3 regions of the Acinetobacter sp. LipI_23 genome follow, and region 3 is predicted to be linked to each of the others. Evidence: predicted binding sites of a transcription regulator. Region 3 holds the regulator's gene; each other region holds the start of a gene.
What was found. Region 3 encodes PhoB, which activates phosphate uptake and scavenging genes when phosphate is short. Its sites were predicted from a motif close to TGTCATNAANCTGTCATAA; they were not measured.
Positions count from the first base shown of each region.

Region 1: AC4CVD_RS08620 (porin) is a predicted target of PhoB. The motif match lies at 3,785-3,803, and genes of this name have one in related genera.
Region 2: AC4CVD_RS04935 (inorganic phosphate transporter) is a predicted target of PhoB. The motif match lies at 3,216-3,234, and genes of this name have one in related genera.

Region 1 covers NZ_JBZAYJ010000001.1:1,746,608-1,754,389, reverse strand. The annotation lists gene AC4CVD_RS08640 (SurA N-terminal domain-containing protein) at 1-329, shown strand, start outside; gene AC4CVD_RS08635 (DUF2797 domain-containing protein) at 412-1,281, opposite strand; gene AC4CVD_RS08630 (DUF6231 family protein) at 1,316-1,783, shown strand; gene AC4CVD_RS08625 (YidB family protein) at 1,891-2,511, shown strand; gene AC4CVD_RS08620 (porin) at 2,574-3,647, opposite strand; gene AC4CVD_RS08615 (HIT family protein) at 4,008-4,421, opposite strand; gene AC4CVD_RS08610 (YARHG domain-containing protein) at 4,452-4,721, opposite strand; partial or broken gene AC4CVD_RS08605 (transglutaminase-like domain-containing protein) at 5,102-5,814, shown strand; gene AC4CVD_RS08600 (NAD(P)-dependent oxidoreductase) at 5,886-6,758, opposite strand; gene AC4CVD_RS08595 (alpha/beta fold hydrolase) at 6,774-7,782, opposite strand, start outside.
Region 2 covers NZ_JBZAYJ010000001.1:986,922-994,703, reverse strand. The annotation lists gene AC4CVD_RS04940 (hypothetical protein) at 1-1,460, shown strand, start outside; gene AC4CVD_RS04935 (inorganic phosphate transporter) at 1,550-3,169, opposite strand; gene metH (methionine synthase) at 3,597-7,283, shown strand; gene AC4CVD_RS04925 (hypothetical protein) at 7,431-7,782, opposite strand, start outside.
Region 3 covers NZ_JBZAYJ010000001.1:3,308,783-3,316,564, reverse strand. The annotation lists gene aciT (ciprofloxacin tolerance protein AciT) at 1-99, shown strand, start outside; gene AC4CVD_RS16365 (SCP2 sterol-binding domain-containing protein) at 250-729, shown strand; gene dtd (D-aminoacyl-tRNA deacylase) at 835-1,275, opposite strand; gene pncB (nicotinate phosphoribosyltransferase) at 1,577-2,788, shown strand; gene AC4CVD_RS16350 (sulfurtransferase) at 2,951-3,799, shown strand; gene asd (archaetidylserine decarboxylase) at 3,796-4,647, shown strand; gene phoR (phosphate regulon sensor histidine kinase PhoR) at 4,746-6,104, opposite strand; gene phoB (phosphate regulon transcriptional regulator PhoB) at 6,114-6,824, opposite strand; gene AC4CVD_RS16330 (TetR/AcrR family transcriptional regulator) at 7,039-7,737, opposite strand.

The DNA.
Region 1 (7,782 bases), 1.6 Mb from region 3:
AAACTCAACCAGCAGTATCAGTTGTTGCCAAGAGCGGTTTGACCTTTACTCCACCACAAGTGTTTATTCGTTCACAAGGCTTACCACGTGCAGTTGAGCGTGCGGCATTTAGCCAAGCGGCACCAAAAGCAGGACAGTGGTCTGTAACAACAGCATTATTGCCAACAGAAATGGTGGTGGTCGCGGTATCAAATGTAAATAAGACGACGTCTAGTGCATTGACGGATGAGCAGTTAGCCGAACTTTCGAAGCTATATCAACAACTTCGTGGTCAGCAAGAAGCTGAAGATTATGTGCAATACTTAAAAGCACATGCGAAAATTAAATAATCTCATGCCATAAAAAAACCTGCATTCGTGCAGGTTTTTTTATGTGTGTAGATAAACAAACTTTATTTAAGGGTAAGTAGGTTTAGGCACGAATTTTGAGCTCATAACCTGAATATTTACGAATATTAATTACGCCTGTATCTAAAATCAGGTACTGACCTTTGATCCCTTGTAACTTACCGCGAATAACTGGGGTTTTATCCAGATTGTGAGATTTAATTTTCTCAGGATATTGCTCAACTGGATAAACAAACTCGCGCGGCTGTTCAGTTTCCAAAAGCTCAACCGTTTCATTGAATTCAAGGTTTTGACTAAATTCCTCACGAATGGTTTGGATTTTAGGTGCAAATTCTTCGATGAGTTGTTCGCGAACTTCAATCAAGTCGAGTGGTTCTGCTTCGCCCTTGAGCAGTTTACGCCAATCGGTTTTGTCTGCCACTTGTGTGCCAAACATAATTTCGAGCTGACCTGAAAGACGACGCGAACCGACTTTCATAATTGGAAGGGCTTGGGTTGCACCTTGATCAAGCCAACGGGTTGGCATTTGGCTAATCCGTGTAATCCCAACCTTTAGGGCACTTGAGTTAGCTAAATAAACAATATGTGGCTGGAAACAAACTTCATGCGCGAAGCTGTCTTCTCGGCAGGTGCCTAAGTGGTAGTGACAGGTTTCAGGTTTCATAATACACATATCACAAGAGGCTTTGGTTTTAAAGCACTTAAAGCAATGGCCTTGTGAAAACGATTTAGATGTTTTAGCACCACATGAAACACAGAAGATTTTACCAGTCCATTCAATCTCAATTTCTTGACCCAAGTTAAAAGGAAGGTCAACTTCTGAACGATCTAGGATAAATTTATATTCAACATTTGCCTTGTGTGTATGTTGATCAGTTACACTAAGGTCCTTAAGACCTGCATGCATTTTATGGCAAATGCCTTGAAGTTCCATACAGAATTACTCACTCAATATTAAGGATGCGGTTATGGCTGAACTGAACGTCATTACTTCTATGCTAGACGATTTATCTCAAGAACAGCCTATTTCAACTGCATTGTGCATTGGGCAGGATCTCAGCCCAAATCATCATCAATCTATTCAATGGCAATATTTTAGCGTATCTGACTTTTTAAGTCTGCCTTTTACCCAGCGCTATGATTTAGGTTTTGTGCTTTTTGACACGGCAGAAATGCAAAATATAAGCTCACAACAAAAATCACAACTATTGGTGCGTTTAAGAGATTTGATGGCAAAGCGTATTGTGGTTGTGAGTCAATTGCAGGATGAACAACTGCTTCGTGCTTTAGGTTTTACTCAACTGATTGATAAAACGACGCATGATAAAGACTTTGCTCTATGGCAATTTAATATTTTGACCTATAAGCATGTGCCTGACTGGTTCAATTCAAAATTTTGGGCGAATCCTGAAAACTGGAATAAATTCCGTTGGTGATTCGACTGCGACTCTATTTTTTCATTCATAGCAAAAATTAACAATTTATCTCTATAGGGTTTTTTTAAACATCGTATGCTGTTTAAAAACCTAGAAAGGATAGAGTGATGACGAACCTGAATAATATTATAGAAATTTTAGCAAAGCAGGCCATGGGCGGTCAGCAACAGTCAAACCAACAAAGTGGTTTGGGTGGAATTTTGGGTTCGGTGCTTGGACAACTCGGAGCGGGTGGTACAGGCCAAACACAACAGGGTGGTCTGGGTGATATTTTAGGCTCGGTGTTGGGTGGTTTGACTGGTGGGCAGTCGCAGCAGGCGCCAAACTCGCAGAACTCAGGATTCGCAGGCGGTGGAAAAAGTTTATTGATTGCAGTATTGCCTTTGATTTTGGCATGGATTCAACAGCAAGGTGGTTTGCAGGCAGCTTTAGATAAACTCAAAGGGCAAGGTTTAAGCAGTCAGGTTGAGGACTGGGTTTCTACAGGACCAGGAGAAAACGCCAGTGTAAATCCAGAGCAAGTGCAAAACTTGTTTGATGATGCCGCGGTGGAGCAAGTTGCAGAGCAAGCGAATGCACCTAAACAAGATGTATATAGTGCTATTTCACAAGTATTACCGCAAATTATTGACTCACTCACCCCGCAAGCAGGACAAACCAACCCTCAAGAAGCCAACGCGGATATTCAACAGGTATTGAACTTAGTGTCAGGGTTTTTAAAGCGTTAAATTTAAGAAAAAATAAAAGGGCATAAGCCCTTTTATTTTTAGAATTCACTTTAATCTTAAGATTAGAAGTTATATTCCATTCCTAAACCAAATACTGTTTTGTTATCTTCTTCAAGATCTACACCAGTAATATCAAGTTTCTGTTGTGCAAGCACACCGTAGAAACGAGTTTGTTTATTTAAGTTGTAGTCAACACCGATACCATATTGGTCAATGGTGATATCATTAAATGCATCAGCTGTAGTTTCAGCAGTTTGGTATTGAGCTTTAACAACCCATGGTGTGTTGCCAACTTTATATGTTGAGCTAATTAACCATGCTTTCTCTTCAAGACCTTCTAAGCCATTAATATCATCAGTAGGTTCAGCTTGTTGATAAAGAGCACCTAACACTAGACCATTTGCGCCGATTTTACTAAAATCGTAAGAACCAGTTACGCGTACAGCATCTGAATATAGTTTTTCATCATCTAATCCAGCGTATTTACCTTGAACGCCAAAGTTACCAGCTAGTGCAAGAGCAACACCAACCTCTTTATTTTCATAAGTTAAAGAAGTAGAGATGGAATCACCAAACCCATCACGTTTTCCTTTTTGACCAGATGTGGCATAGTCTTTAGTTGCATCTTCACCTTGTTGCGCGAGGATATTAAATTGTAAACCACCTAGCATTTTCTTGTCTGTTTCAAACCCGATAGAGTTTTTAAGACGATCTTCACCATACATCATGTTTGTGATATCAAGGGTGTGATCATTAAAGATATCTTGATATTTTCCAGCAGCATTTTTGAAATAAGAGTCAAAAATACCAGCTTTTAAAGTACCTACATTTGTAAACTTTAAACCACCAAAAAGATTACGTTTTTTGAAAGTTTGAGCATCACTTTCATCACCATCTGCACTGATTTCCCATTCAGCCACATAAACTGCTGACACATTGTCAGTTAATTTTTCTTCGCCTTTAACCCCAATACGAGAAGCGTTAGAATTTAGTTCAGTGAAATCTTCATCTTTTTCAAAATCATTATTTTGAATTTGATCAACTGATAGATTGATTTTACCATATAAAGTTGGTGCTGCTTGTGCTGCGCTTACACCCATTGCTGCAACAGTAGCTGCTAGAAGCAATTTTTTCATCAAGATTTCTCCAAAACACTTTTAAAAATGGCATTCGCCTTGCTTTCTTATTTAGTTAGCTTGTGTACAAAAAGTTACACAAGCTCACCAACTTGCTAAGCAGTATCTGCAAACTTTGTGACATTGAAGTGAAGAAAAAATTACAATTTGATGACGGGTAATAAAATGTAATAAATAGACGTCTTGCGTTAGTCACGTTTTAAGCACCTGAAAGCTATATTTTATGAGGTTTTAGCCAATTCAAAAATTAGATAAAAATATACTTTCGCAAGAGGTCTAATAATTGTGATTTATTTTTAAGTATTTTAATTGTATTTAAATAAAAAAAGGAGCCGAAGCTCCTTGATTGAATGGATGGAATTACAAAGCAGCGCGAATTTTTTCTGCTTGTGCTTTGATTTTTTCTTGATCACCCATTTGTAACGCATGCTTACCTAGCTCATGTACCGAACTCGGAATGAGGTGGAAATGTACATGGGGAACGGTTTGCCCAGCAGCCGCTCCAGACAATTGCATGAGCACAATGCCTTTGGCATCCAAACCGACTTCAATGGCTTTTGCTACTTTTTGTACCACTTGAATGGTGTAGGCAGCAGCATCGGCAGGGAGGTCGAGTAAAGTTACCGCAGGTGTTTTGGGTATGACTAAAGTATGACCGTCTGCTTGAGGCATAATATCCATGAATGCAAGAACTTGGTCATCTTCATATACTTTAATGGCTGGAAGTTCACCACGTAAAATCCGTGCAAAAATGTTTTGCTCATCGTAAGCCATGTCTATTCCTTAAGTTTTGCTTAAACTGATTTACTTACAGTTCAATTCTTTTTGACGTTCTTTAATGGCGTCAAGACGTTGCTGCTCTTTTTCAGAGAATTTCGGTTTAGTGGTGTAGCAATTATCATTGCCAAATTTTGCTTTCGCTTCAGGGTCCTTAAAACAGAAACCTTTAGATGCATAAATGACATCATGATCATCTTTTAATTTTTGACACTCTTGCTCAGGTGATGCCGCAAAACTTTGCGCCCCGATTAATGTTGCAAGACTGGCAAAAACCGCTACAGTCAACTTTTTCATGAGAATTTCCTCAGTTTGTAACATTGTATGTAGTCACACTATTACTTTATAGGGGTTTGTTCTGTTTATTCAATGGTGAGTTCTTACTCAATTGTAATTTTACTTCATAATTGCTGCATATAATACATAAAATTTATATATATCAATAGCTTTTAAGATGGTAGATATAAATGGATATTTAAGTTTTTTATGTAGTTTAGTCTATTTTTTACAACTTTTCTTAGGCTCTAACATTTTTAGATTTCATTGATAGGGCCACAGTGCTTCGGTGCGTCAGCTTTTTTAACCTTTAATATTCGCCTCATCTCAAATTCTATTTCAGGAATTTTCTACGATTAGCAATGAATTTTTTTAAGTTATTCATTATTGGAGAGCTGAGTATGCAAAGGCTATTAGAACAGACGCCGATTTTAGATTATTACCATCCATCGATTCAAAATTTGATTGAACAACGCAAATGGAGAGATCTTGATGAAGTTAATAAGGTGAGGAATATTTATAACTTTGTTCGTGATGAAGTTCAATTTGGCTATAACACAGGAGATACGATACAGGCATCTCAAGTCTTAAGCGACGGTTATGGTCAGTGTAATACCAAAGCAACGTTATTGATGGCGTTACTCCGAGCGGTGGTTGTAGCCACTCGGATACATGGGTTTACCATCGATAAAGCCTTACAAAAAGGTGCAATCAAAGGCATTTGGTATAAGTTATCGCCCAAGAATATTTTGCATAGTTGGGTCGAAGTTCATGTGAATGGACAATGGTATATTTTGGAGGGTGTAATTCTTGATCGACTTTATCTAGAAAAATTACAAAGTATAAATAAGCATTAAACAAAAACTTTTTGTGGTTTTGGGGTATTTACCGAGAACTTTGAAAATCCACCTACGATTGGAATTTGAATGATACTTTTATTCAAGACAAGGGGATTAATCAAGATTTCGGTTTATTTGATAGCCCAGATGATTTTTATAATATGCATTAACAGGAACTTAGCCCGATACAGCGTATGGCTTTTAAATATGTAGTCAGACACTTAATGAATCAAAATGTCAATAAAATTAGAAATATACAAAAAGCCTCTTTATGAGGCTTTTTGTTCGGCCATAGAAATAGCTTAACTTATGATTAAAGTTAAAGTATGACTGACTATGATAAGCATTACTCTAAAGTAATTTTGCTCCATGACTCATATAGTTTAACTGCGGAAGAAAAATCGCTGTCTGCTGCAGATAAATCACTGGCAGTTTGAATTAAACTTTGAGCCAGCTCAATCACAGGTGCGGATAGTTTTGCTTCGCGGACTAAATCCACTGCAATGCTCGTATCTTTGGCTAATAGAGGGAGTGCAAAAGTAAGCGGGAAGCTGCGGTTGAGAATGCGCTGTGGTAAAACAGTTTCAGTGACGCCACTTTTACCACTAGACGCATTAATGCAATCTAATGCTTCGTTTAAGTTTACGCCATGGGCTTTTAGGGTGGTAAACCCTTCGGCAACAGCACAGAGGTTCACAGCCAAAAGCATATTGTTTACGGCTTTAACTGCAAAACCAGCACCTGATTCTCCTACATGTTTAATCAGTTTGCCAAACGCTTGAATAGCTGGTAGTGCGCGTTCAAAAGCTGCGGCATCACCACCGATCATAACCGTAAGGGTTGCATTATCCGCACCAATGGTTTGACCACTCACAGGTGCATCTAAAAAGTCCACACCGTGTTGTTTAAGCTGTTCAGCTACTTTTTTTGCAGAAGAGGGTACACCGCTGGTGCAATCGACCCAAATACTGCCTGCTTTAAGCTCAACTTGCGCAAGTAAGTCTTCAATATCTTGACTGGTTGGAAGGCAAGAGAAGACTACATCGGCCTGAACTGCTTGCGCAAGTTCCACCGCCTGCGTGCCATAGGCTTCTGCATGTTGTTTTGCTTTATCAAAATTGCGATTCCATACCCACACGTGTTCAAAGTGTTTAGGTAAGTGTGATGCCATGCGATAACCCATGGCGCCTAGACCGATAAATGCAACTGACTGAATCATGTCAAACCTTAGTATTTAAATTTTACTTGAACGTTCACTTAACCACTGAGCCAGCTGTGGCCAAAATTCATCGGCACTACGTTTACTCGACATCAGTCCTAAATGTCCCCCTGGGATAAGAGTAAACGTGACATCGGTGCTACTTGTCAATTGGGTTAATGGCTGAGCTGCCTCTGCTGTAACAAGTTGGTCTGTTGTCCCTGCAGCTACAAGCAATGAGCACTGTATATTTTTTAAAGCTATGCTTTTCTCATTTAATGTGATTAGTCCAGTTTTGAGTGGATTACGCAGCCAAACATTAAAAAGCATGTCTTGGTTAATGCCGCCGGGATAATCAATCATACGATTGAGAAAACCGCCGATGGTGGCATGCTCATACAAGGTTTCATGGTCATCTAAATTAAGTAGCAGATTCTTATGACTTTGAAACCAGCCGATAGGATCAATGATTTTAAAACCAAAAGTATTTAACCCTCCAGAAGTATGAAGTAGACGCTTTGGTATTTTGCCCTGATAAATTTGCTGTTGTAATGCTTTGCTTTTTGAAATGATTCGATTGAGGTATGCAAAGAACTGGCCATTTCGCCCAGATTTATAACTGTCAATTGGACTCCCCAAAACCATTAAATTTTTCACAAAATTGGGTTGATGTAAGGCGGTATACAAGGTCACGAAAATGCCAGCCATACTCCACCCATGCAGGGAAATTTTCTCGCTGCGGCTATGTTTTAAAATGCTTTGTATACAGAGTGGAATATAATGATCAATAAACGTCAAAAAGTTAAAATGACGGTTATGAATATTTAATTTCCCCCAATCAATCACATATACGGCAAAGCCTTGCTGTTGGAAGTACTTCACCAGCGAGCGATAAGGATAAAGGTCGTAAATAGACATATTGATGGCTAGCGGGACCACAAAAACTAAGGGTTCTTTATACTTACGCACTTCAGGTGCGTAATAGCGAATTTGGGTCAGATCAAATGTTTCAATCACTTCATAAGGTGTGCTTTGTGACAAAATG
Region 2 (7,782 bases), 2.3 Mb from region 3:
CAGAGGCCTTAGCCAATGTTGATCATCAAACCTCTGTGGCCGCACTTACAGAAAAAAACTGGCGTAAACTCTATCCATGCTATTTTAAATCCTTAGTTGAATTTGGGATTCGCAATCAAATTGCACCGATTCAAATTGCGCAAGATGGGCTCAACAAAGCACAGAATGTGTTTGAGTTTTATCGCGATGGCCAAAAGCATCTCCTCAAAGATGTAATGTCACTTAAAACGACACCGCTACACACCATCAAACTCAAAGGTGAAAGTGATGCTGCACCTGAGTGGTCAGTGCCTTATAAAGGCCAACAACTCAAAGGAGGTGCTTTACTTGCACAAATCCAAACGTGGTTAGATGCAGGTGTGATTGAACCCAGTCATGCTGAAGCACTGATTGCCTGTGTGGAACATCCTGAATGGTTTGATTTATCTGACCGCACTATGGTTTTGTTCGGTGCGGCATCTGAAGCTGGTCCACTCACATGGTTAGCCCAATGGAAAGCCAATATTGTGGCGGTTGATTTACCCAATAGTCGTGTATGGGGCAAAATTTTAGACACGATCCAACACGGCAATGCCACGTTATATGCCCCATCAGTTGAAGCTTTGAGCGCGGAAACACCTGCGTCTGTGCTTAAAGAAAAACTTGGTGCGAACTTACTGACACAAGTGCCTGAAATTGCACAATGGTTAGTACAAAACCCACATCAGTTAGATTTGGCTGCGATTGCTTATTTGGATGGTGAAAAACATGTCCGCGTTTCCGTTGCAATGGATGCGATCATGCAATATGTCAGTGCACAAAAAGCAGATACCAGTTTGATGTATATGTGTACACCTACCGATGTCTATGCAGTTCCAGAGGAAGTCATTACAGCGTCTGAGCAAAAGTTCAGTGGTCGCTCTAAAACGCAGCAGATGATTAGCAAGAGTATTTCAACCCTCAGCGGGCAACTGTTCTTTAAGAAAAACTTACATGAGCTCGTCGAGTCGGATAATGACAAGTCTTATGGCATCACCGACTGTTTAGTGATTGAGCAAGGGCCGAACTACGCATTGGCTAAACGTATTCAACAGTGGCGTGCAATACTTGCTCGATCAGAAGGTCAGCGCGTCAGCATCAACATTGCACCATCAACCACCACGCATTCCGTCACCAAAAATCCACTGCTCAAAGCCGCATTTAATGGGGCGAGCTTGTTTGATGTTGAAGCCTTTAAGCCTGAAACGACCAATGCCATCATGGCAGCTTTATGGATCCATGACCTGCGTAATCCTGCGTCTGTAGCTAACCCAGAGGTCAAACTTGAACATCCTTTAGAGCTGATGATGCATGGTGCAAACCATGGTGGCTTATGGCGTGTAGCTTATTTAGCACGTACTGCACTGCCCTTTGCAGCACTTTATGGCTTTGCCGCAGATAAACTACCTTTAGACAAAGTCTGGGCGAAGTTCAAAAAGTAAAATATGAACAGCATCGTTCATAAAATACAGAGCTAAAAAAAAACGCTACCTTAGGTAGCGTTTTTTTTTATTGGTTTTTACCAATCAGATTAAACAAACTGTAGGAACAACCAAAACAAACCACCTGATAAACAGATTGTTGCTGGCAAGGTAAAGATCCAAGCCGAAAGAATGGTTCTTACTGTTGCAAAGTTCAGACCAGACTTGTTTGCCACCATGGTCCCTGCAACCGCAGAGTTCAACACGTGAGTGGTCGATACTGGCATACCAAAGCCATCCGCGGCTGCAATCGTGGTCATCGCCACCAACTCGGCTGACATGCCTTGACCATAAGTCATATGGTTTTTACCAATACGCTCGCCTACAGTCACGACAATACGCTTCCAGCCCACCATCGTACCTAGACCTAAAGCCAATGCTACAGCCACTTTCACCCATGTTGGGATGTACTGTAAGAATGAATCAAGGTTACTACGATATTCTTTTACTGTCTTCTTGCCCGCTTCAGACATCGCCGGCAATTGATCCGCTTTATCCAAACGTTTGAACGCTGTCGTGCTTAAGTACATGTCATTACGTAGTGCAGAAACTTCAGCTTCAGGAATATCTTTAAGATCTCCATAATGACCAACACGCTCACCCAAATGATCTGTCAAACTAGCTAAAGCAGGTACAACTTCTGGGGTCATTTCTTTGGTTTGAATATACTGCGTGATCACCGTACGGGCTTTTTCATCTGCAATATCGTTATGATTCGGATAAATCACAGCCGCCGTTTGATCTGAAAGTTGAGCAAATGACTGAATGTGCTGTGAATCTAAATTCTTATTTAAAGAATAAGCCAAAGGCACGATACCAATCAAAATCAGCATGATTAGACCCATACCTTTTTGACCGTCATTTGAGCCGTGTGCAAAACTCACACCGGTACAGGTAAAAATCAAAATAGCACGAATCAGTGGCGGTGGTGGTTTGTTACCTTCAGGTGGTTGGAACAGTTCCAGTTGTTTCTTAAAGATTTTTTTCACCAATAAGAACAATACTGCTGCAAAAGCAAAACCGATCATTGGTGAAAACAGTAAAGCTTTACCGACCTTAATCACCTGATCCATATCGACACCCGAAGCACCACTGCCTGAATGCATCAGGTAGTTCATGATGCCCACACCCAAGATTGAACCAATCAAAGTGTGTGAACTTGATGCTGGAATACCCAAGAACCATGTGCCCAAGTTCCACAAAATCGCAGCAATCAACATGGCAAATACCATGGCAAAACCTGCGCCTGAGCTGACATTCATAATCAACTCAACGGGCAGCAACGCAATAATACCGTAAGCCACTGCACCACTTGCGACCATAACCCCAAGAAAGTTACAGAAACCTGCCCACATCACCGCAACAGGTGCAGACAGTGCATTGGTATAAATGACCGTTGCAACCGCATTGGCAGTATCGTGAAAGCCATTTACAAACTCAAAACCCAAAGCAATAAACAATGCCGTTGCTAAAAGGATTAAAGAGTAAAGATTCAGTGCAGGAACATGCGATAAGTCAGCAGAAAGCTGAAAGCCAATATAAATTAGCGTTGAAATAATGACCGTTAAAAACACCGGCATAAAAAATTTCGGTGTAGGTACGTGCACATTCGTCGACTTGACCTGTGTCACGTGCACCTGATCTTGGACGGGAGGAATATTAGAATTCATGCAGACGGCTAAAGAGGATATCAATATCCCCTATTGTTCAATTTAATTGTGACAATTATATGACAAACGCGTGTCACATGAAGCCAATTTTTTCATAATTGGCTTATTTTAGATCAGCAGTAAATCACCTATAGGCTTTGAACGCACTGTGCTGGCTCAAAATTTAATTTTTCGGTGCGGATTACGCTGAATTATTTTCTTACATTTGGCTGTACTGTCTGTAACAATCTGCTCTAATCAATATTTTTTCATCTCTATTTATTCTGATCTATTAACATAGCGGTTCTATATTTCACTTTCGTGAAAACTAAAGCTAAATCAGCCTTTTTTATTTGCCATATAGCCAATACCACTTGAATTAGGCATCAATCAACCTGCTTTTCTGCTAAAATATTGCACGTTTTGAAAACCTGTTTGTGAGTTTTGAATGTCTACACTTGCCACCTTAAAAGCACTTCTTGCCGAGCGCATCCTTATTATCGATGGTGCAATGGGTACCATGATTCAGCGTCACAAGCTCGAAGAAGAAGATTATCGTGGTGAGCGCTTTGTAGATTGGGCTTCTGACCTCAAAGGCAACAATGACCTTTTGGTGTTGACTCAGCCACAAATTATTCAAGGCATTCATGAAGCTTATTTGGATGCGGGTGCAGACATTATTGAAACCAACAGCTTTAACGGCACACGTGTTTCGATGTCGGACTACCACATGGAAGACCTCGTTCCAGAGATCAACCGTGAAGCAGCACGTTTAGCGCGTGCAGCATGCGACAAATATTCAACCCCAGATAAACCACGTTTTGTTGCAGGCGTACTTGGCCCAACCTCACGTACTTGTTCTATTTCACCAAATGTAAATGACCCAGCGTTCCGTAACATCACCTTTGACGAACTCAAAGAAAACTACATTGAAGCAACCCATGCCTTAATCGAAGGTGGTGCAGACATCCTCTTGATCGAAACCGTATTTGATACATTAAACTGCAAAGCGGCGATCTTTGCTGTTAAAGAAGTATTCAAACAACTTGGTCATGAACTGCCGTTGATGATTTCAGGTACCATTACCGATGCATCCGGTCGTACTCTTACAGGTCAAACCGCAGAAGCGTTCTGGAACTCGGTGCGTCATGGGGATTTACTCTCAATTGGTTTTAACTGTGCGCTCGGTGCGGATGCCATGCGCCCACACGTTAAAACCATTGCTGATGTTGCTGATACATTCGTCTCTGCCCATCCAAACGCAGGTTTACCAAATGCCTTTGGTGAATATGATGAAACCCCAGAGCAAACCGCAGCCTTCATTAAAGAATTTGCAGAAAGTGGTTTGATCAATATTACAGGCGGTTGCTGTGGTACGACGCCTGATCATATCCGTGCCATTTACAATGCAGTTAAAGACATTCAGCCACGTCAGATTCCAGAAACCAGACCTGCATGTCGTCTCAGTGGTTTAGAACCCTTTAATATTTATGATGATTCCCTGTTTGTTAACGTCGGTGAACGTACCAACGTTACAGGTTCAAAAAAGTTCCTACGCTTAATCCGTGAAGAAAAATTTGCTGAAGCTTTAGAAGTTGCACAACAACAAGTCGTTGCTGGCGCACAAATTATTGATATCAACATGGATGAAGGGATGCTCGATTCGCAAAATGCGATGGTGCATTTCCTCAATTTAGTTGCATCTGAGCCTGATATCTCTCGTGTACCGATCATGATTGACTCATCAAAATGGGAAATCATTGAAGCAGGCCTAAAGTGTGTTCAAGGTAAGGCTGTCGTGAACTCAATTTCCTTAAAAGAAGGTTATGACGAGTTTGTCGAAAAAGCACGTTTATGCCGTCAGTACGGTGCAGCGATTATTGTCATGGCCTTCGATGAAACTGGTCAGGCAGATACCGCAGAACGCAAGCGTGAAATCTGTAAGCGTTCTTATGATGTTTTAGTCAATGATGTTGGCTTCCCCGCTGAAGATATTATTTTTGACCCGAACGTGTTTGCAGTGGCAACAGGGATTGAAGAACACAACAACTATGGCGTCGATTTTATTGAAGCCACAGGTTGGATCAAACAGAACCTACCGCATGCCATGATCTCGGGTGGTGTCTCTAACGTCTCCTTCTCCTTCCGTGGTAATGAACCTGTACGTGAAGCGATTCACTCGGTGTTCCTTTACTATGCCATTAAGCAAGGCATGACCATGGGTATCGTGAACGCGGGTCAAATGGCGATTTATGACGATATTCCAAAAGAACTGAAAGATGCGGTTGAAGATGTTGTACTGAACCAAAACCAAGGTGAATCAGGTCAAAACGCCACAGAAAAATTGCTTGAAGTGGCAGAAAAATTCCGTGGTCATAGTGGCGCGCAGCGTGAAGCTGAAAATCTTGAATGGCGGAATGAGTCGGTTGAAAAGCGTCTTGAATACGCACTAGTAAAAGGCATCACTACCTATATCGACGAAGATACCGAAGAAGCCCGCCTCAAAGCCAAACGTCCTCTTGATGTCATTGAAGGCGCATTGATGGATGGTATGAACGTGGTCGGTGATCTATTCGGTTCGGGTAAAATGTTCTTACCGCAAGTAGTAAAATCTGCACGCGTGATGAAACAAGCTGTGGCATGGCTGAACCCGTACATCGAAGCCGAAAAAGGCAATGCACAATCTAAAGGCCGTGTTTTGATGGCAACCGTAAAAGGTGACGTACATGATATTGGTAAGAATATCGTGGGCGTGGTCTTGGGTTGTAATGGCTATGACATCGTTGACCTTGGTGTAATGGTACCTGCGGAAAAAATCTTGCAAACCGCGATTGATGAAAAATGTGACATCATCGGTTTATCTGGTTTGATTACCCCATCTTTAGATGAAATGGTGTTTGTTGCCAAAGAAATGCAACGTAAAGGCTTCAACATTCCATTGTTGATTGGTGGTGCGACCACCTCTAAAGCGCATACCGCAGTCAAAATTGACCCGCAATATTCCAATGATGCAGTGATTTATGTCGCCGATGCTTCTCGTGCAGTCGGTGTGGCAACTACCCTACTCTCGAAAGAAATGCGCGGTAATTTTATTGCCGAGCATCGTGCTGAATATGCCAAGATTCGTGAACGTTTAGCCAATAAGCAACCAAAAGCAGCCAAACTCAGCTATGCCGAATCAATCGAAAATGGCTTTAAAGTCGATGTGAATTATGTGCCACCAATTCCAAATACAATGGGAACACATGTACTGACCAACTACCCACTTGCAACATTGGTGGAGTATTTTGACTGGACACCATTCTTTATTTCTTGGAGCTTGGCAGGTAAATTCCCGAAAATCTTAGAAGATGAGATTGTCGGTGAAGCTGCAACGGATTTGTATAATCAAGCACAAGCCATGCTCAAAGATGTGATCGAGAATAATCGTTTCGATGCTCGTGCTGTATTTGGTCTATACCCTGCTCAACGTACAGGTGCAGATACAGTCAGCGTGTTTGACGAAACAGCGCAGAAGGTTACGCATACTTTTGAACACTTGCGTCAGCAATCTGACAAAGTCACAGGCAAACCGAATTTATCTTTAGCCGACTTTATTAGCACCTCTAAAGACAATACCGACTATCTCGGTGGTTTCACGGTATCAATCTTTGGTGCAGAAGAATTGGCGAATGAATATAAAGCCAAAGGTGATGATTATTCTGCAATCTTGATCCAGTCTTTAGCGGATCGTTTTGCCGAAGCATTTGCGGAGCATTTGCATGAGCGTATCCGTAAAGAGTTTTGGGGCTATAAAGCTGATGAGACTTTGGGCAATGAAGAGTTAATCAAAGAAAAGTATGTCGGTATTCGTCCTGCACCAGGTTACCCTGCTTGTCCTGAGCATTCTGAAAAAGCAGTGTTATTTGACTGGTTAGGTTCAGAAGCGAAGATTGGTACGAAATTGACTGAACACTTTGCAATGATGCCCCCTTCTTCTGTCAGTGGTTTCTATTATTCACACCCTGAAAGTGAATACTTTAACGTGGGCAAGATTTCTCAAGATCAGCTTGAAGATTATGCAAAACGTAAAGGCTGGACACTGGATGTAGCGAAGCGTTGGTTAGCACCGAATTTAGATGATTCTATTGTTTAATTTAGAATAAAAAATCTCCCCTAGCCCCTCTTTTTCAAAGAGGGGAAATGTCATGTGATTAAATAAATTACGTGACAGTTTATCCTTGAACAAGTTTTAAAGTACTACTTTAAAACGAAGTGTAAGAAGGGAGGTTGAGAAGGATTGTTAATTAATTCCTGTTATAAACCTCAAGGTATCTTTTGCATAACCATGCAAAGTCGAGAAGTCTATACCTTGAATACAAGTATCAAAGCCATCAGCATGATGATAAGTTTTCGAAAATTCATTGATTGACTGAATTTCAGCCAATCTTTGATTTTTATCAAATAAAGGGCTTTTTACATTTTTTTCTTCTCTGATCATTGTAATCATATTTCCTAGCCAGAGATCCTCAGTAAAAGTCTTTGGAAATAGAAATCTTAAATATGCTTCAAGAATTGGCCGCAAAGATCTTGCTATTTCAGCTTTTTGTTCCTCTTTTCCAGCATGAACAAAGTCCCAAAGCTTATAATATTCC
Region 3 (7,782 bases):
CGTGAAGATCGTCGCGCAGAACGTGCACTGGCGCAGCGCCGTTGTATTGAACATACACCTGTATATGAAGATGACCAACAGCAGTGTTCTAGCCGCTAAGTCATAACCTCATACCGTAAAAGAAGATGCCTAGAGCATCTTTTTTACGTTCTTACATGATTGTTATACAAAGCCTAGCGGTAAAAATGGCAACTTGTGGTAGCATTGAAAACAGTCAATTTATCAACAATTACAATAGGCTTTCATGTCATGAAACTATCTTCAATTCCTGTGGTTAAACTTCCATTGGTTGATGTCAGCACGGATCCGCTGGATTTAATGGTTACAGGTTTGGCACTTCGTATGAAACAGCTGGCGCGTACCAGTCCAAAATTTATTGAATTAGTTCATGAACGTCAGTTCCGTATTCAAATTGGTACGGATCTGGGTATGGCACGCCAAATTATTGTGAACAATGGTCAGATTGATACCGTTTCAGGTGATGCTGAAAAAGCCGATTTTATTTTACAGTTTGCGGACAGTGAGCAGGGTGTGAAAACTTTAATCAAAGGTGACCCAACCGCATTTATGACGGGCATGCAAAACGGCAGCATTAAAATGGAAGGTGATTTTGGTCTCTTGGTTTGGTTCAACCAAGTTGCAAAATTGGTTCCACCCAAGCTACCAAAGCCTGTGAAAGCAAAAATTAAAGCTGCTCGCGCATTTTTGAAAGAAAAAACCGGTAAGTAAAAAGATTTTTTAAACGTCTCGATGCCGTCTCCTTTATAAAAGGCAGATTGAGAGTGATGAAATCGAAAAAGCCCTCTATCGAGGGCTTTTTTATGTATGGTGTTTTTATTCGACTTCTAAATTGAAAGTCACGGGTCCATCATTGACCAAATGTACTTTCATGTCGGCAGCAAAAATACCTGTTTGCACATGCTCAAACTGGGTCTTGGCATAGTCAACCAGTTGTTCGTATAAAGCCTCGGCATCATTTGGTGGCATGGCTGGTCCAAAGTCAGGGCGTAAGCCCTTTTGGGTTTGTGCCATCAAGGTGAACTGCGAAACCAGAAGAATCCCACCACCGGCTTGGCTGACATTCCAGCCCATTTTGCCTTGTTCGTCGTCAAAAAAACGATACTTTAAAATTTTATCGATCATTTTTTTGCCTTTGTCTAAAGTGTCTTCTTTCCCAAGACCTAAGAAAACCAAGATACCGTGTTGAATTTCACCTGTGGTTTCACCATCGACCACCACTTTGGCTTCGAGAACGCGTTGTAATAAGGCCCGCATGACTGATTCTATCTACCATTTGATTGTGCAGACTGAAATTGTAGCAAAGCTAGTGCAGCACAGGAGAAACATCGATTGAAAAAACAAGGCAATTGCGTTGATATCCATAGCAATGTTTCAGGAAAAGAGCATAGGCCAAGAGCGATGTCAGTAAAGACATCAACATTTGTATTCTGAATCAAGAGAAATAAGAAATGTCCCGAGTAATTGGTCGAATAGCAAGACCGAATTACCAAAACATGGCTATGCAGCTTAAAAAAATGTGCTTTAATGCAATAAGTTGCTAAAAACCGAAAATGATATGTCTGCCATCATCCAATCCTTATTAGATACTGATCTGTACAAATTTACGATGCTACAGGTGGTCCTGCATAAGTTTCCCCAAGCGCATAGTGTGTACCAGTTCCGTTGTCGCAATTTGGATGACACCGTCTATCCTTTGGTCGACATTCTCGATGATTTAAATCACCAATTAGATTTGCTCTGCCAATTACGTTTTCAAGACGATGAGCTGCAATACCTGCGTGGTTTGCGCTTTATCAAAAGTGATTTTGTCGATTATTTAGAGTTGTTTCAGCTCAAACGCCGTTTTATTGTGGCCAGTATCGATCACCAAGGCCGTTTAGACATTCGAATTGAAGGGCCGATGGTTCAAGCCATGATGTTTGAAATCTTTGTGCTTGCCATCGTCAACGAGTTGTATTTCAGCCGTATTCGAACTGATGAGGTGATGGCTGAAGGTGAACGTCGACTACAGGCTAAAGTGGCCTTATTAAAACACTATGAAACATCGCAAACGCCAAATGATCCCCCATTTTTAGTTTCTGATTTTGGTACACGGCGTCGCTATAGTTTGGCGTGGCAAAAACATGTGATTGAAGTGTTTAATCAAGCTGCACCGCATATTTTCCGTGGCACCAGCAATGTCTTAATTGCAAAGCAATTGGGTCTGACCCCGATTGGGACCATGGCACATGAATTCCTACAAGCATTCCAAGCGTTGGATGTACGTTTACGTAATTTCCAAAAATCAGCACTGGAAACCTGGGTACAAGAGTACCGTGGTGATTTAGGTATTGCTTTGACGGATGTGGTGGGGATGGATGCATTCCTGCGTGATTTTGACTTGTACTTTGCCAAATTGTTCGATGGCTTGCGCCATGACAGTGGTGACCCGTATGAATGGGGCGATAAGGCCTATGCCCACTATAAAAAGTTGAAAATTGACAGTAAAACCAAAATGCTAACGTTTAGTGATGGACTCAATTTAGAGAAAGCATGGGATCTGCACAACTATTTCAAAGACCGTTTCCAAGTCAGTTTCGGAATTGGTACCAATTTGACCAATGATATGGGACAAACGCCATTAAATATTGTGCTTAAACTGGTTGAGTGTAATGGCCAGTCGGTTGCGAAAATCTCAGACAGTCCGGGTAAAACCATGACGGATAACGATACTTTTTTGGCGTATTTACGTCAGGTTTTTGAGATTGCTGAAGCAGAAGTCAATTAATCCAGAATATATACCATGCCAGAATCCGTTCTGGCATTGCGCATTAAAAAACTGGTGAATAGTGATATCTCTAATTCTGCTAAAAGAATGCAAAAAATCAGAATAATTGTAAAAATGAGTTGTGCTAAGATCAAAGCATGATCTGAAAATATACGAAATAATATGACACATTCTGCCTTTGATTTTGGCTTGTTGATAGACGCAGAGCAGTTGGTTCCGCATTTAGGGAATGACAAATTACGCATCGTCGATTTAAGTCGTGCTTCAGTCTATGACCAGTTACATATTCCACATGCTTTGCATTTAAAGCCGAAATTTTTGGTGCGCCAAGACGAACAAGCCACCGGTCTACTTCCTGATGTAGAAGGTTTACAGGAACTGATTCGTTATTTGAATATTTCACCCGAACATCATGTGGTGGTTTACGATGATGAAGGTGGCGCTTGGGCAGGGCGTTTGATTTGGAATTTACACTGCTTAGGTTTTGAAAATACCAGTCTGCTGAATGGTGGAATTCATGCATGGCTTGCAGCAGGACTTCCAACCACTTCTGAAGTGGAACAGTTTGAACCTGTCAGCGCCTTGGTACAGGTCGATCAAGCCAAAATACAGCAGTATCGAATTGAATATGCTGAGTTATTAGAGAAAGTTCAAAGCAGCCAAGTCCAACTCTGGGACTGCCGCACAGAAGACGAATATACCGGCCTGCGTCTTGCAGCGCGACGCGGCGGTCACATTCCAAATGCACTACATTTTGAATGGAGTACTGCCCTTAACCGTGAAAATCATTTAAGATTGCACCCTTTAGAACGCACGCAGCAACGCTTAGAACAATTGGGTTTTAACTTAAATGAACCTGTGGTGGTGTACTGTCAGTCACATCACCGTTCAGGACTGGCTTATATTTTAGGTCGTTTATTAGGTTGGAATATTCAGGCGTATGACGGTGCGTGGAGTGAATGGGGCAACCGCCTCGACAGTCCTATCATTACCGGAGAGATGCCGTCTTGAGCCTCACATCACGCTTAAAAAAACAAATTTTCATTCAAGCTCAACGTGTTGTACCCCAACATCAGTTATCACGTGTCGTGGGCAGAGTCGCAGCCAGCGAAAATCCAATTGTGAAAAATGCGGTCATCACTGCGTTTAAAGCGCAGTACGGCATTGATATGTCGATTGCTGAGCAGAGCAATGCACTGAAGTTTAAGTCCTTTAATGAATTCTTTACCCGTGCATTAAAAGAGGGTGTACGTGATATTGATACCGATGCGACCAGTATTGTATCGCCTGCCGATGGTGCGATTTCACAGTTGGGTCCCATTGTGGAAGGTGATATTTTCCAAGCCAAAGGACAAAAATTCACCGTTGATAATTTAATTGCAGATCCGCAGTTGGCTGAACCGTTTAAAAATGGTCAGTTTGCAACGGTGTATTTATCGCCTAAAGATTATCACCGTGTGCATATGCCATTTGCAGGCACATTGACGGAAACCTTATATGTGCCGGGTGAATTGTTCTCGGTCAATCAAACCACTGCTGAAAACATTCCGGGCTTGTTTGCCCGCAATGAACGTATGGTCTGTTTATTTGATACAGAAATCGGCCGTATGGCCGTAGTTCTCGTTGGCGCCATGATTGTGGCGGGGATTGAAACTGTTGCAACAGGAAAAGTGAAACCGACTGGCCGTTTAGAATTAAATCAGCATAACCTGTTCTTGGACAAGGGTGCTGAACTCGGTCGTTTCTACCTAGGCTCAACCGCTGTGGTACTGTTTGAAAAAGACAAAATGACGTGGGATGCAGCCTTTAAAGCCAACTCGACTGTGGTGATGGGTGAAGCGATGGGACATACAGTTTAATCGTTTCAGCTCTCGGTCACCGTCCTTGTTAAACGGACGGTGAGAGACAAAAAAAGCACCGATATCGGTGCTTTTTTCATGCTTTTGAAGAAAGAGCCTTATTCAGGATTATAGGTGCGTTCTTTGGGGAAAATCACTTTAAAAATAGAGCCTTGATTTTCTTTGGATTCAATTTCTAAATGTGCTTGGTGTTGCATTAACACGTGTTTCACAATTGCGAGTCCTAAGCCTGTGCCACCCGTTTGTCGACTGCGCGCGCTGTCAACACGGTAGAAGCGTTCGGTTAAACGGGGTAGGTGCTTAGGATCAATGCCGATACCAGTATCTTCCACAGTAAAATAAGCCTGTTCACCATTGTCATGCCAACCCATGGTCACCGTTCCGCCTTTCGGCGTGTATTTGATGGCATTGGTAATCAGATTACTAAAAGCGCTGGCCAACTCCATATCTGAACCGATTAAGTCACAGTGACTGTCGATATCGAGATTGAGCGTATGCCCATAATCAATATTATAGGCATGTGCATCGTCATAAAGTTGGTTCATTAAGCTAGGCATGTCAATGATTTGATTTTTAGCAATTTGCTTGTCATTTTCTAGGCGTGACAGTAACAACAAATCATTCACCAAGGCATTCATGCGTTTGGCTTGTGCCTGCATTTGGTCAAATGCCCGCTTCCAACGTGGGTTGAGGTCTTCTTGGTCGGTAAAGGTCTCAATATAACCACTGAGTACTGTGAGTGGTGTGCGTAGTTCATGTGAAATGTTATCGACAAAGTCTTTACGCATTTGTTCGAGATTGTGCATGCGGGTCACGTCATAGGCGACCAGTAAGCGACTTTCACCACCAAATCGAGTCATTTTGACTTGAACATAATGTTCATCAAAACTGGATGACTTCATTTTTAAGCCATCTGGTGCAGCATCAATATTATTGTAATAATCCACAAAACTCGGTTGGCGTAATAAAGTCAAAATATTACGGCCACGGTCATTTTGTTCGATGCCTAATAACCGTTCTGCAGCAGGGTTCCACCATTCAATTTGTTGCATGTCATCGATCAGCACCACTGCTTCTTGCAAAGCGACCAAGGATGACTGCGCCCGATCAATCAACCCGACCATTTCCGCTTGTACAATACGTTCTTGGCGCTGTGCACGATAGACATTGAACAATAATGCCCCCCAAATGCCCCCAAGGTTGGGTGGAACTTCGTAGGGACGATTGGAAATCCAGTCATTGACTAAATACAAAGAGCGCATTTGCAGAATAAAAAAAACGGCAAAAGCAATGGAAATACACGTCCAAAAATAACCGACGCCAAAGCCAATCAAGCTTGCAATCAGCAAGAAAAAGGCAAGGAGACGTAAGTCCTGTTTGGCAAAGCCCCATAAACTGCTGTATCGCGTTTTTTTATGCTCGCGTGCGAGTTCAGGGACCGGGTAGGGTTCATACATAAAACAAAATTAACCTAGGGCGATATCCGCACGTGTAGAGAATCGATAGCCTGTACCCCGAACTGTTTGCACAAAGCGATCTGCCGCATAAGGCTCAAGCACTTTACGTAAGCGGCGAATATGCACGTCGATGGTACGGTCTTCAATATACACGTTTCCGCCCCAGACTTGGTCAAGAAGTTGTGCACGGGTGTAGGCACGCTCAGGATGAGTCATGAAGAAGGCCAATAAACGATACTCGGTTGGCCCCATGTCGAGGAAATTATTGCCAAAGCTGACCCGTTGGCTGACAGGGTCTAAGATTAAGCCATTGGCATCAATCGATTTTTCACCACTGAGCGCGTTAGCGCGGCGTAAAACCGCTTTAATACGTGAAACCAATTCGCGGGTCGAAAACGGTTTAGTCATGTAGTCATCTGCACCAGCATCTAGACCTTGCACTTTATGGTCTTCTTCGCCACGTGCCGTGAGCATAATCACTGGAATTTCAGAGAGATTTTCATCGCGCTTGAGACGACGACATAAATCTACACCACTGACACCACCAGGCATCATCCAGTCGAGTAAGATCAAAGCAGGACGCTGATCCACAATCATTTGGTGGGCTTGTTTTGCGTCTTCGGCTTGTAAGCATTGAAAGCCTGCCATATCCAACGAGGTGTGAATCATTTCTCGAATGGGAAGTTCATCATCGACGATTAAAATGTAGTCATCTTTCACAACGCAATATCCTATTGTAGGTAACGGCAGGCCGTTTTAATTTTATGACAGGCTTATTACAAAGATTAATTATGACAGTATCATTGCAAAAAACAGACGATTGATGAAATTTGCAAAAAAATGTGACAAAAAATCGTCATATTGGGATTCAAAATTAATGGAAGTTTAATCTAAATTGCATTCGGAAATGCCGACTGCATCCAAATGAAAAGTCTTAGACATCCAATTTTGCCCGTGTATTCGGGTCTGAAAAAGTTTCTAGAAGTGAAATAAACACAATACGGCTGGAGGTTAAAACTTCTTCAAAGGATTGTTTAAACCCACTGACCACCCAACGGATCGCAATTTGCGTAACATAGCCATTGAGGCCTGTGGCGACCAGCGAAATTTCTCGTTCGGACCGGTTAATTTGCGGCATCATCAGCATGACAAAGGCTTGAATCATCCGGTCAAAACGGGTCATGGTTTCATGAATGGTGGCTTGGTTATGTAATTCTTGGACCAACATCGCATCGATATAAATAATACGCGCCATGCGAGGATTGTCTTTTAAGGTAGTGAGCAGGGCACGCAGTCCTGCATCAATCATTTTGTATGGATCTGAAGAGGCTTGCATGATGGCTTGCATGACATTGTGCTGTAACTCATCGATCAGCTTTAAAAAAATGGTTTGAAACAGCTGCTCACTTTTTTTAAACGACTCATAAAAATAACGTTCAGTAAGTTTGGCTTCATTACAAATATCTTTCACCGTCACGGCAAAAAAGCCGTGAGTACCGTAGGCTTCAATTCCTGCTTCAATGAGTTTTTCACGACGCAGCTGTTTACGTTCAGAAAGCGATAAGCCCTTGAATTGTCTTTCTTTGGTTTTATTGTTATCGCTGTTTTTTTGTACTGGTTCAGATGCCGTCATCAGATTTCATCGCCCTATTTGAAAGCCAAGGTTTTGCATAGTTTA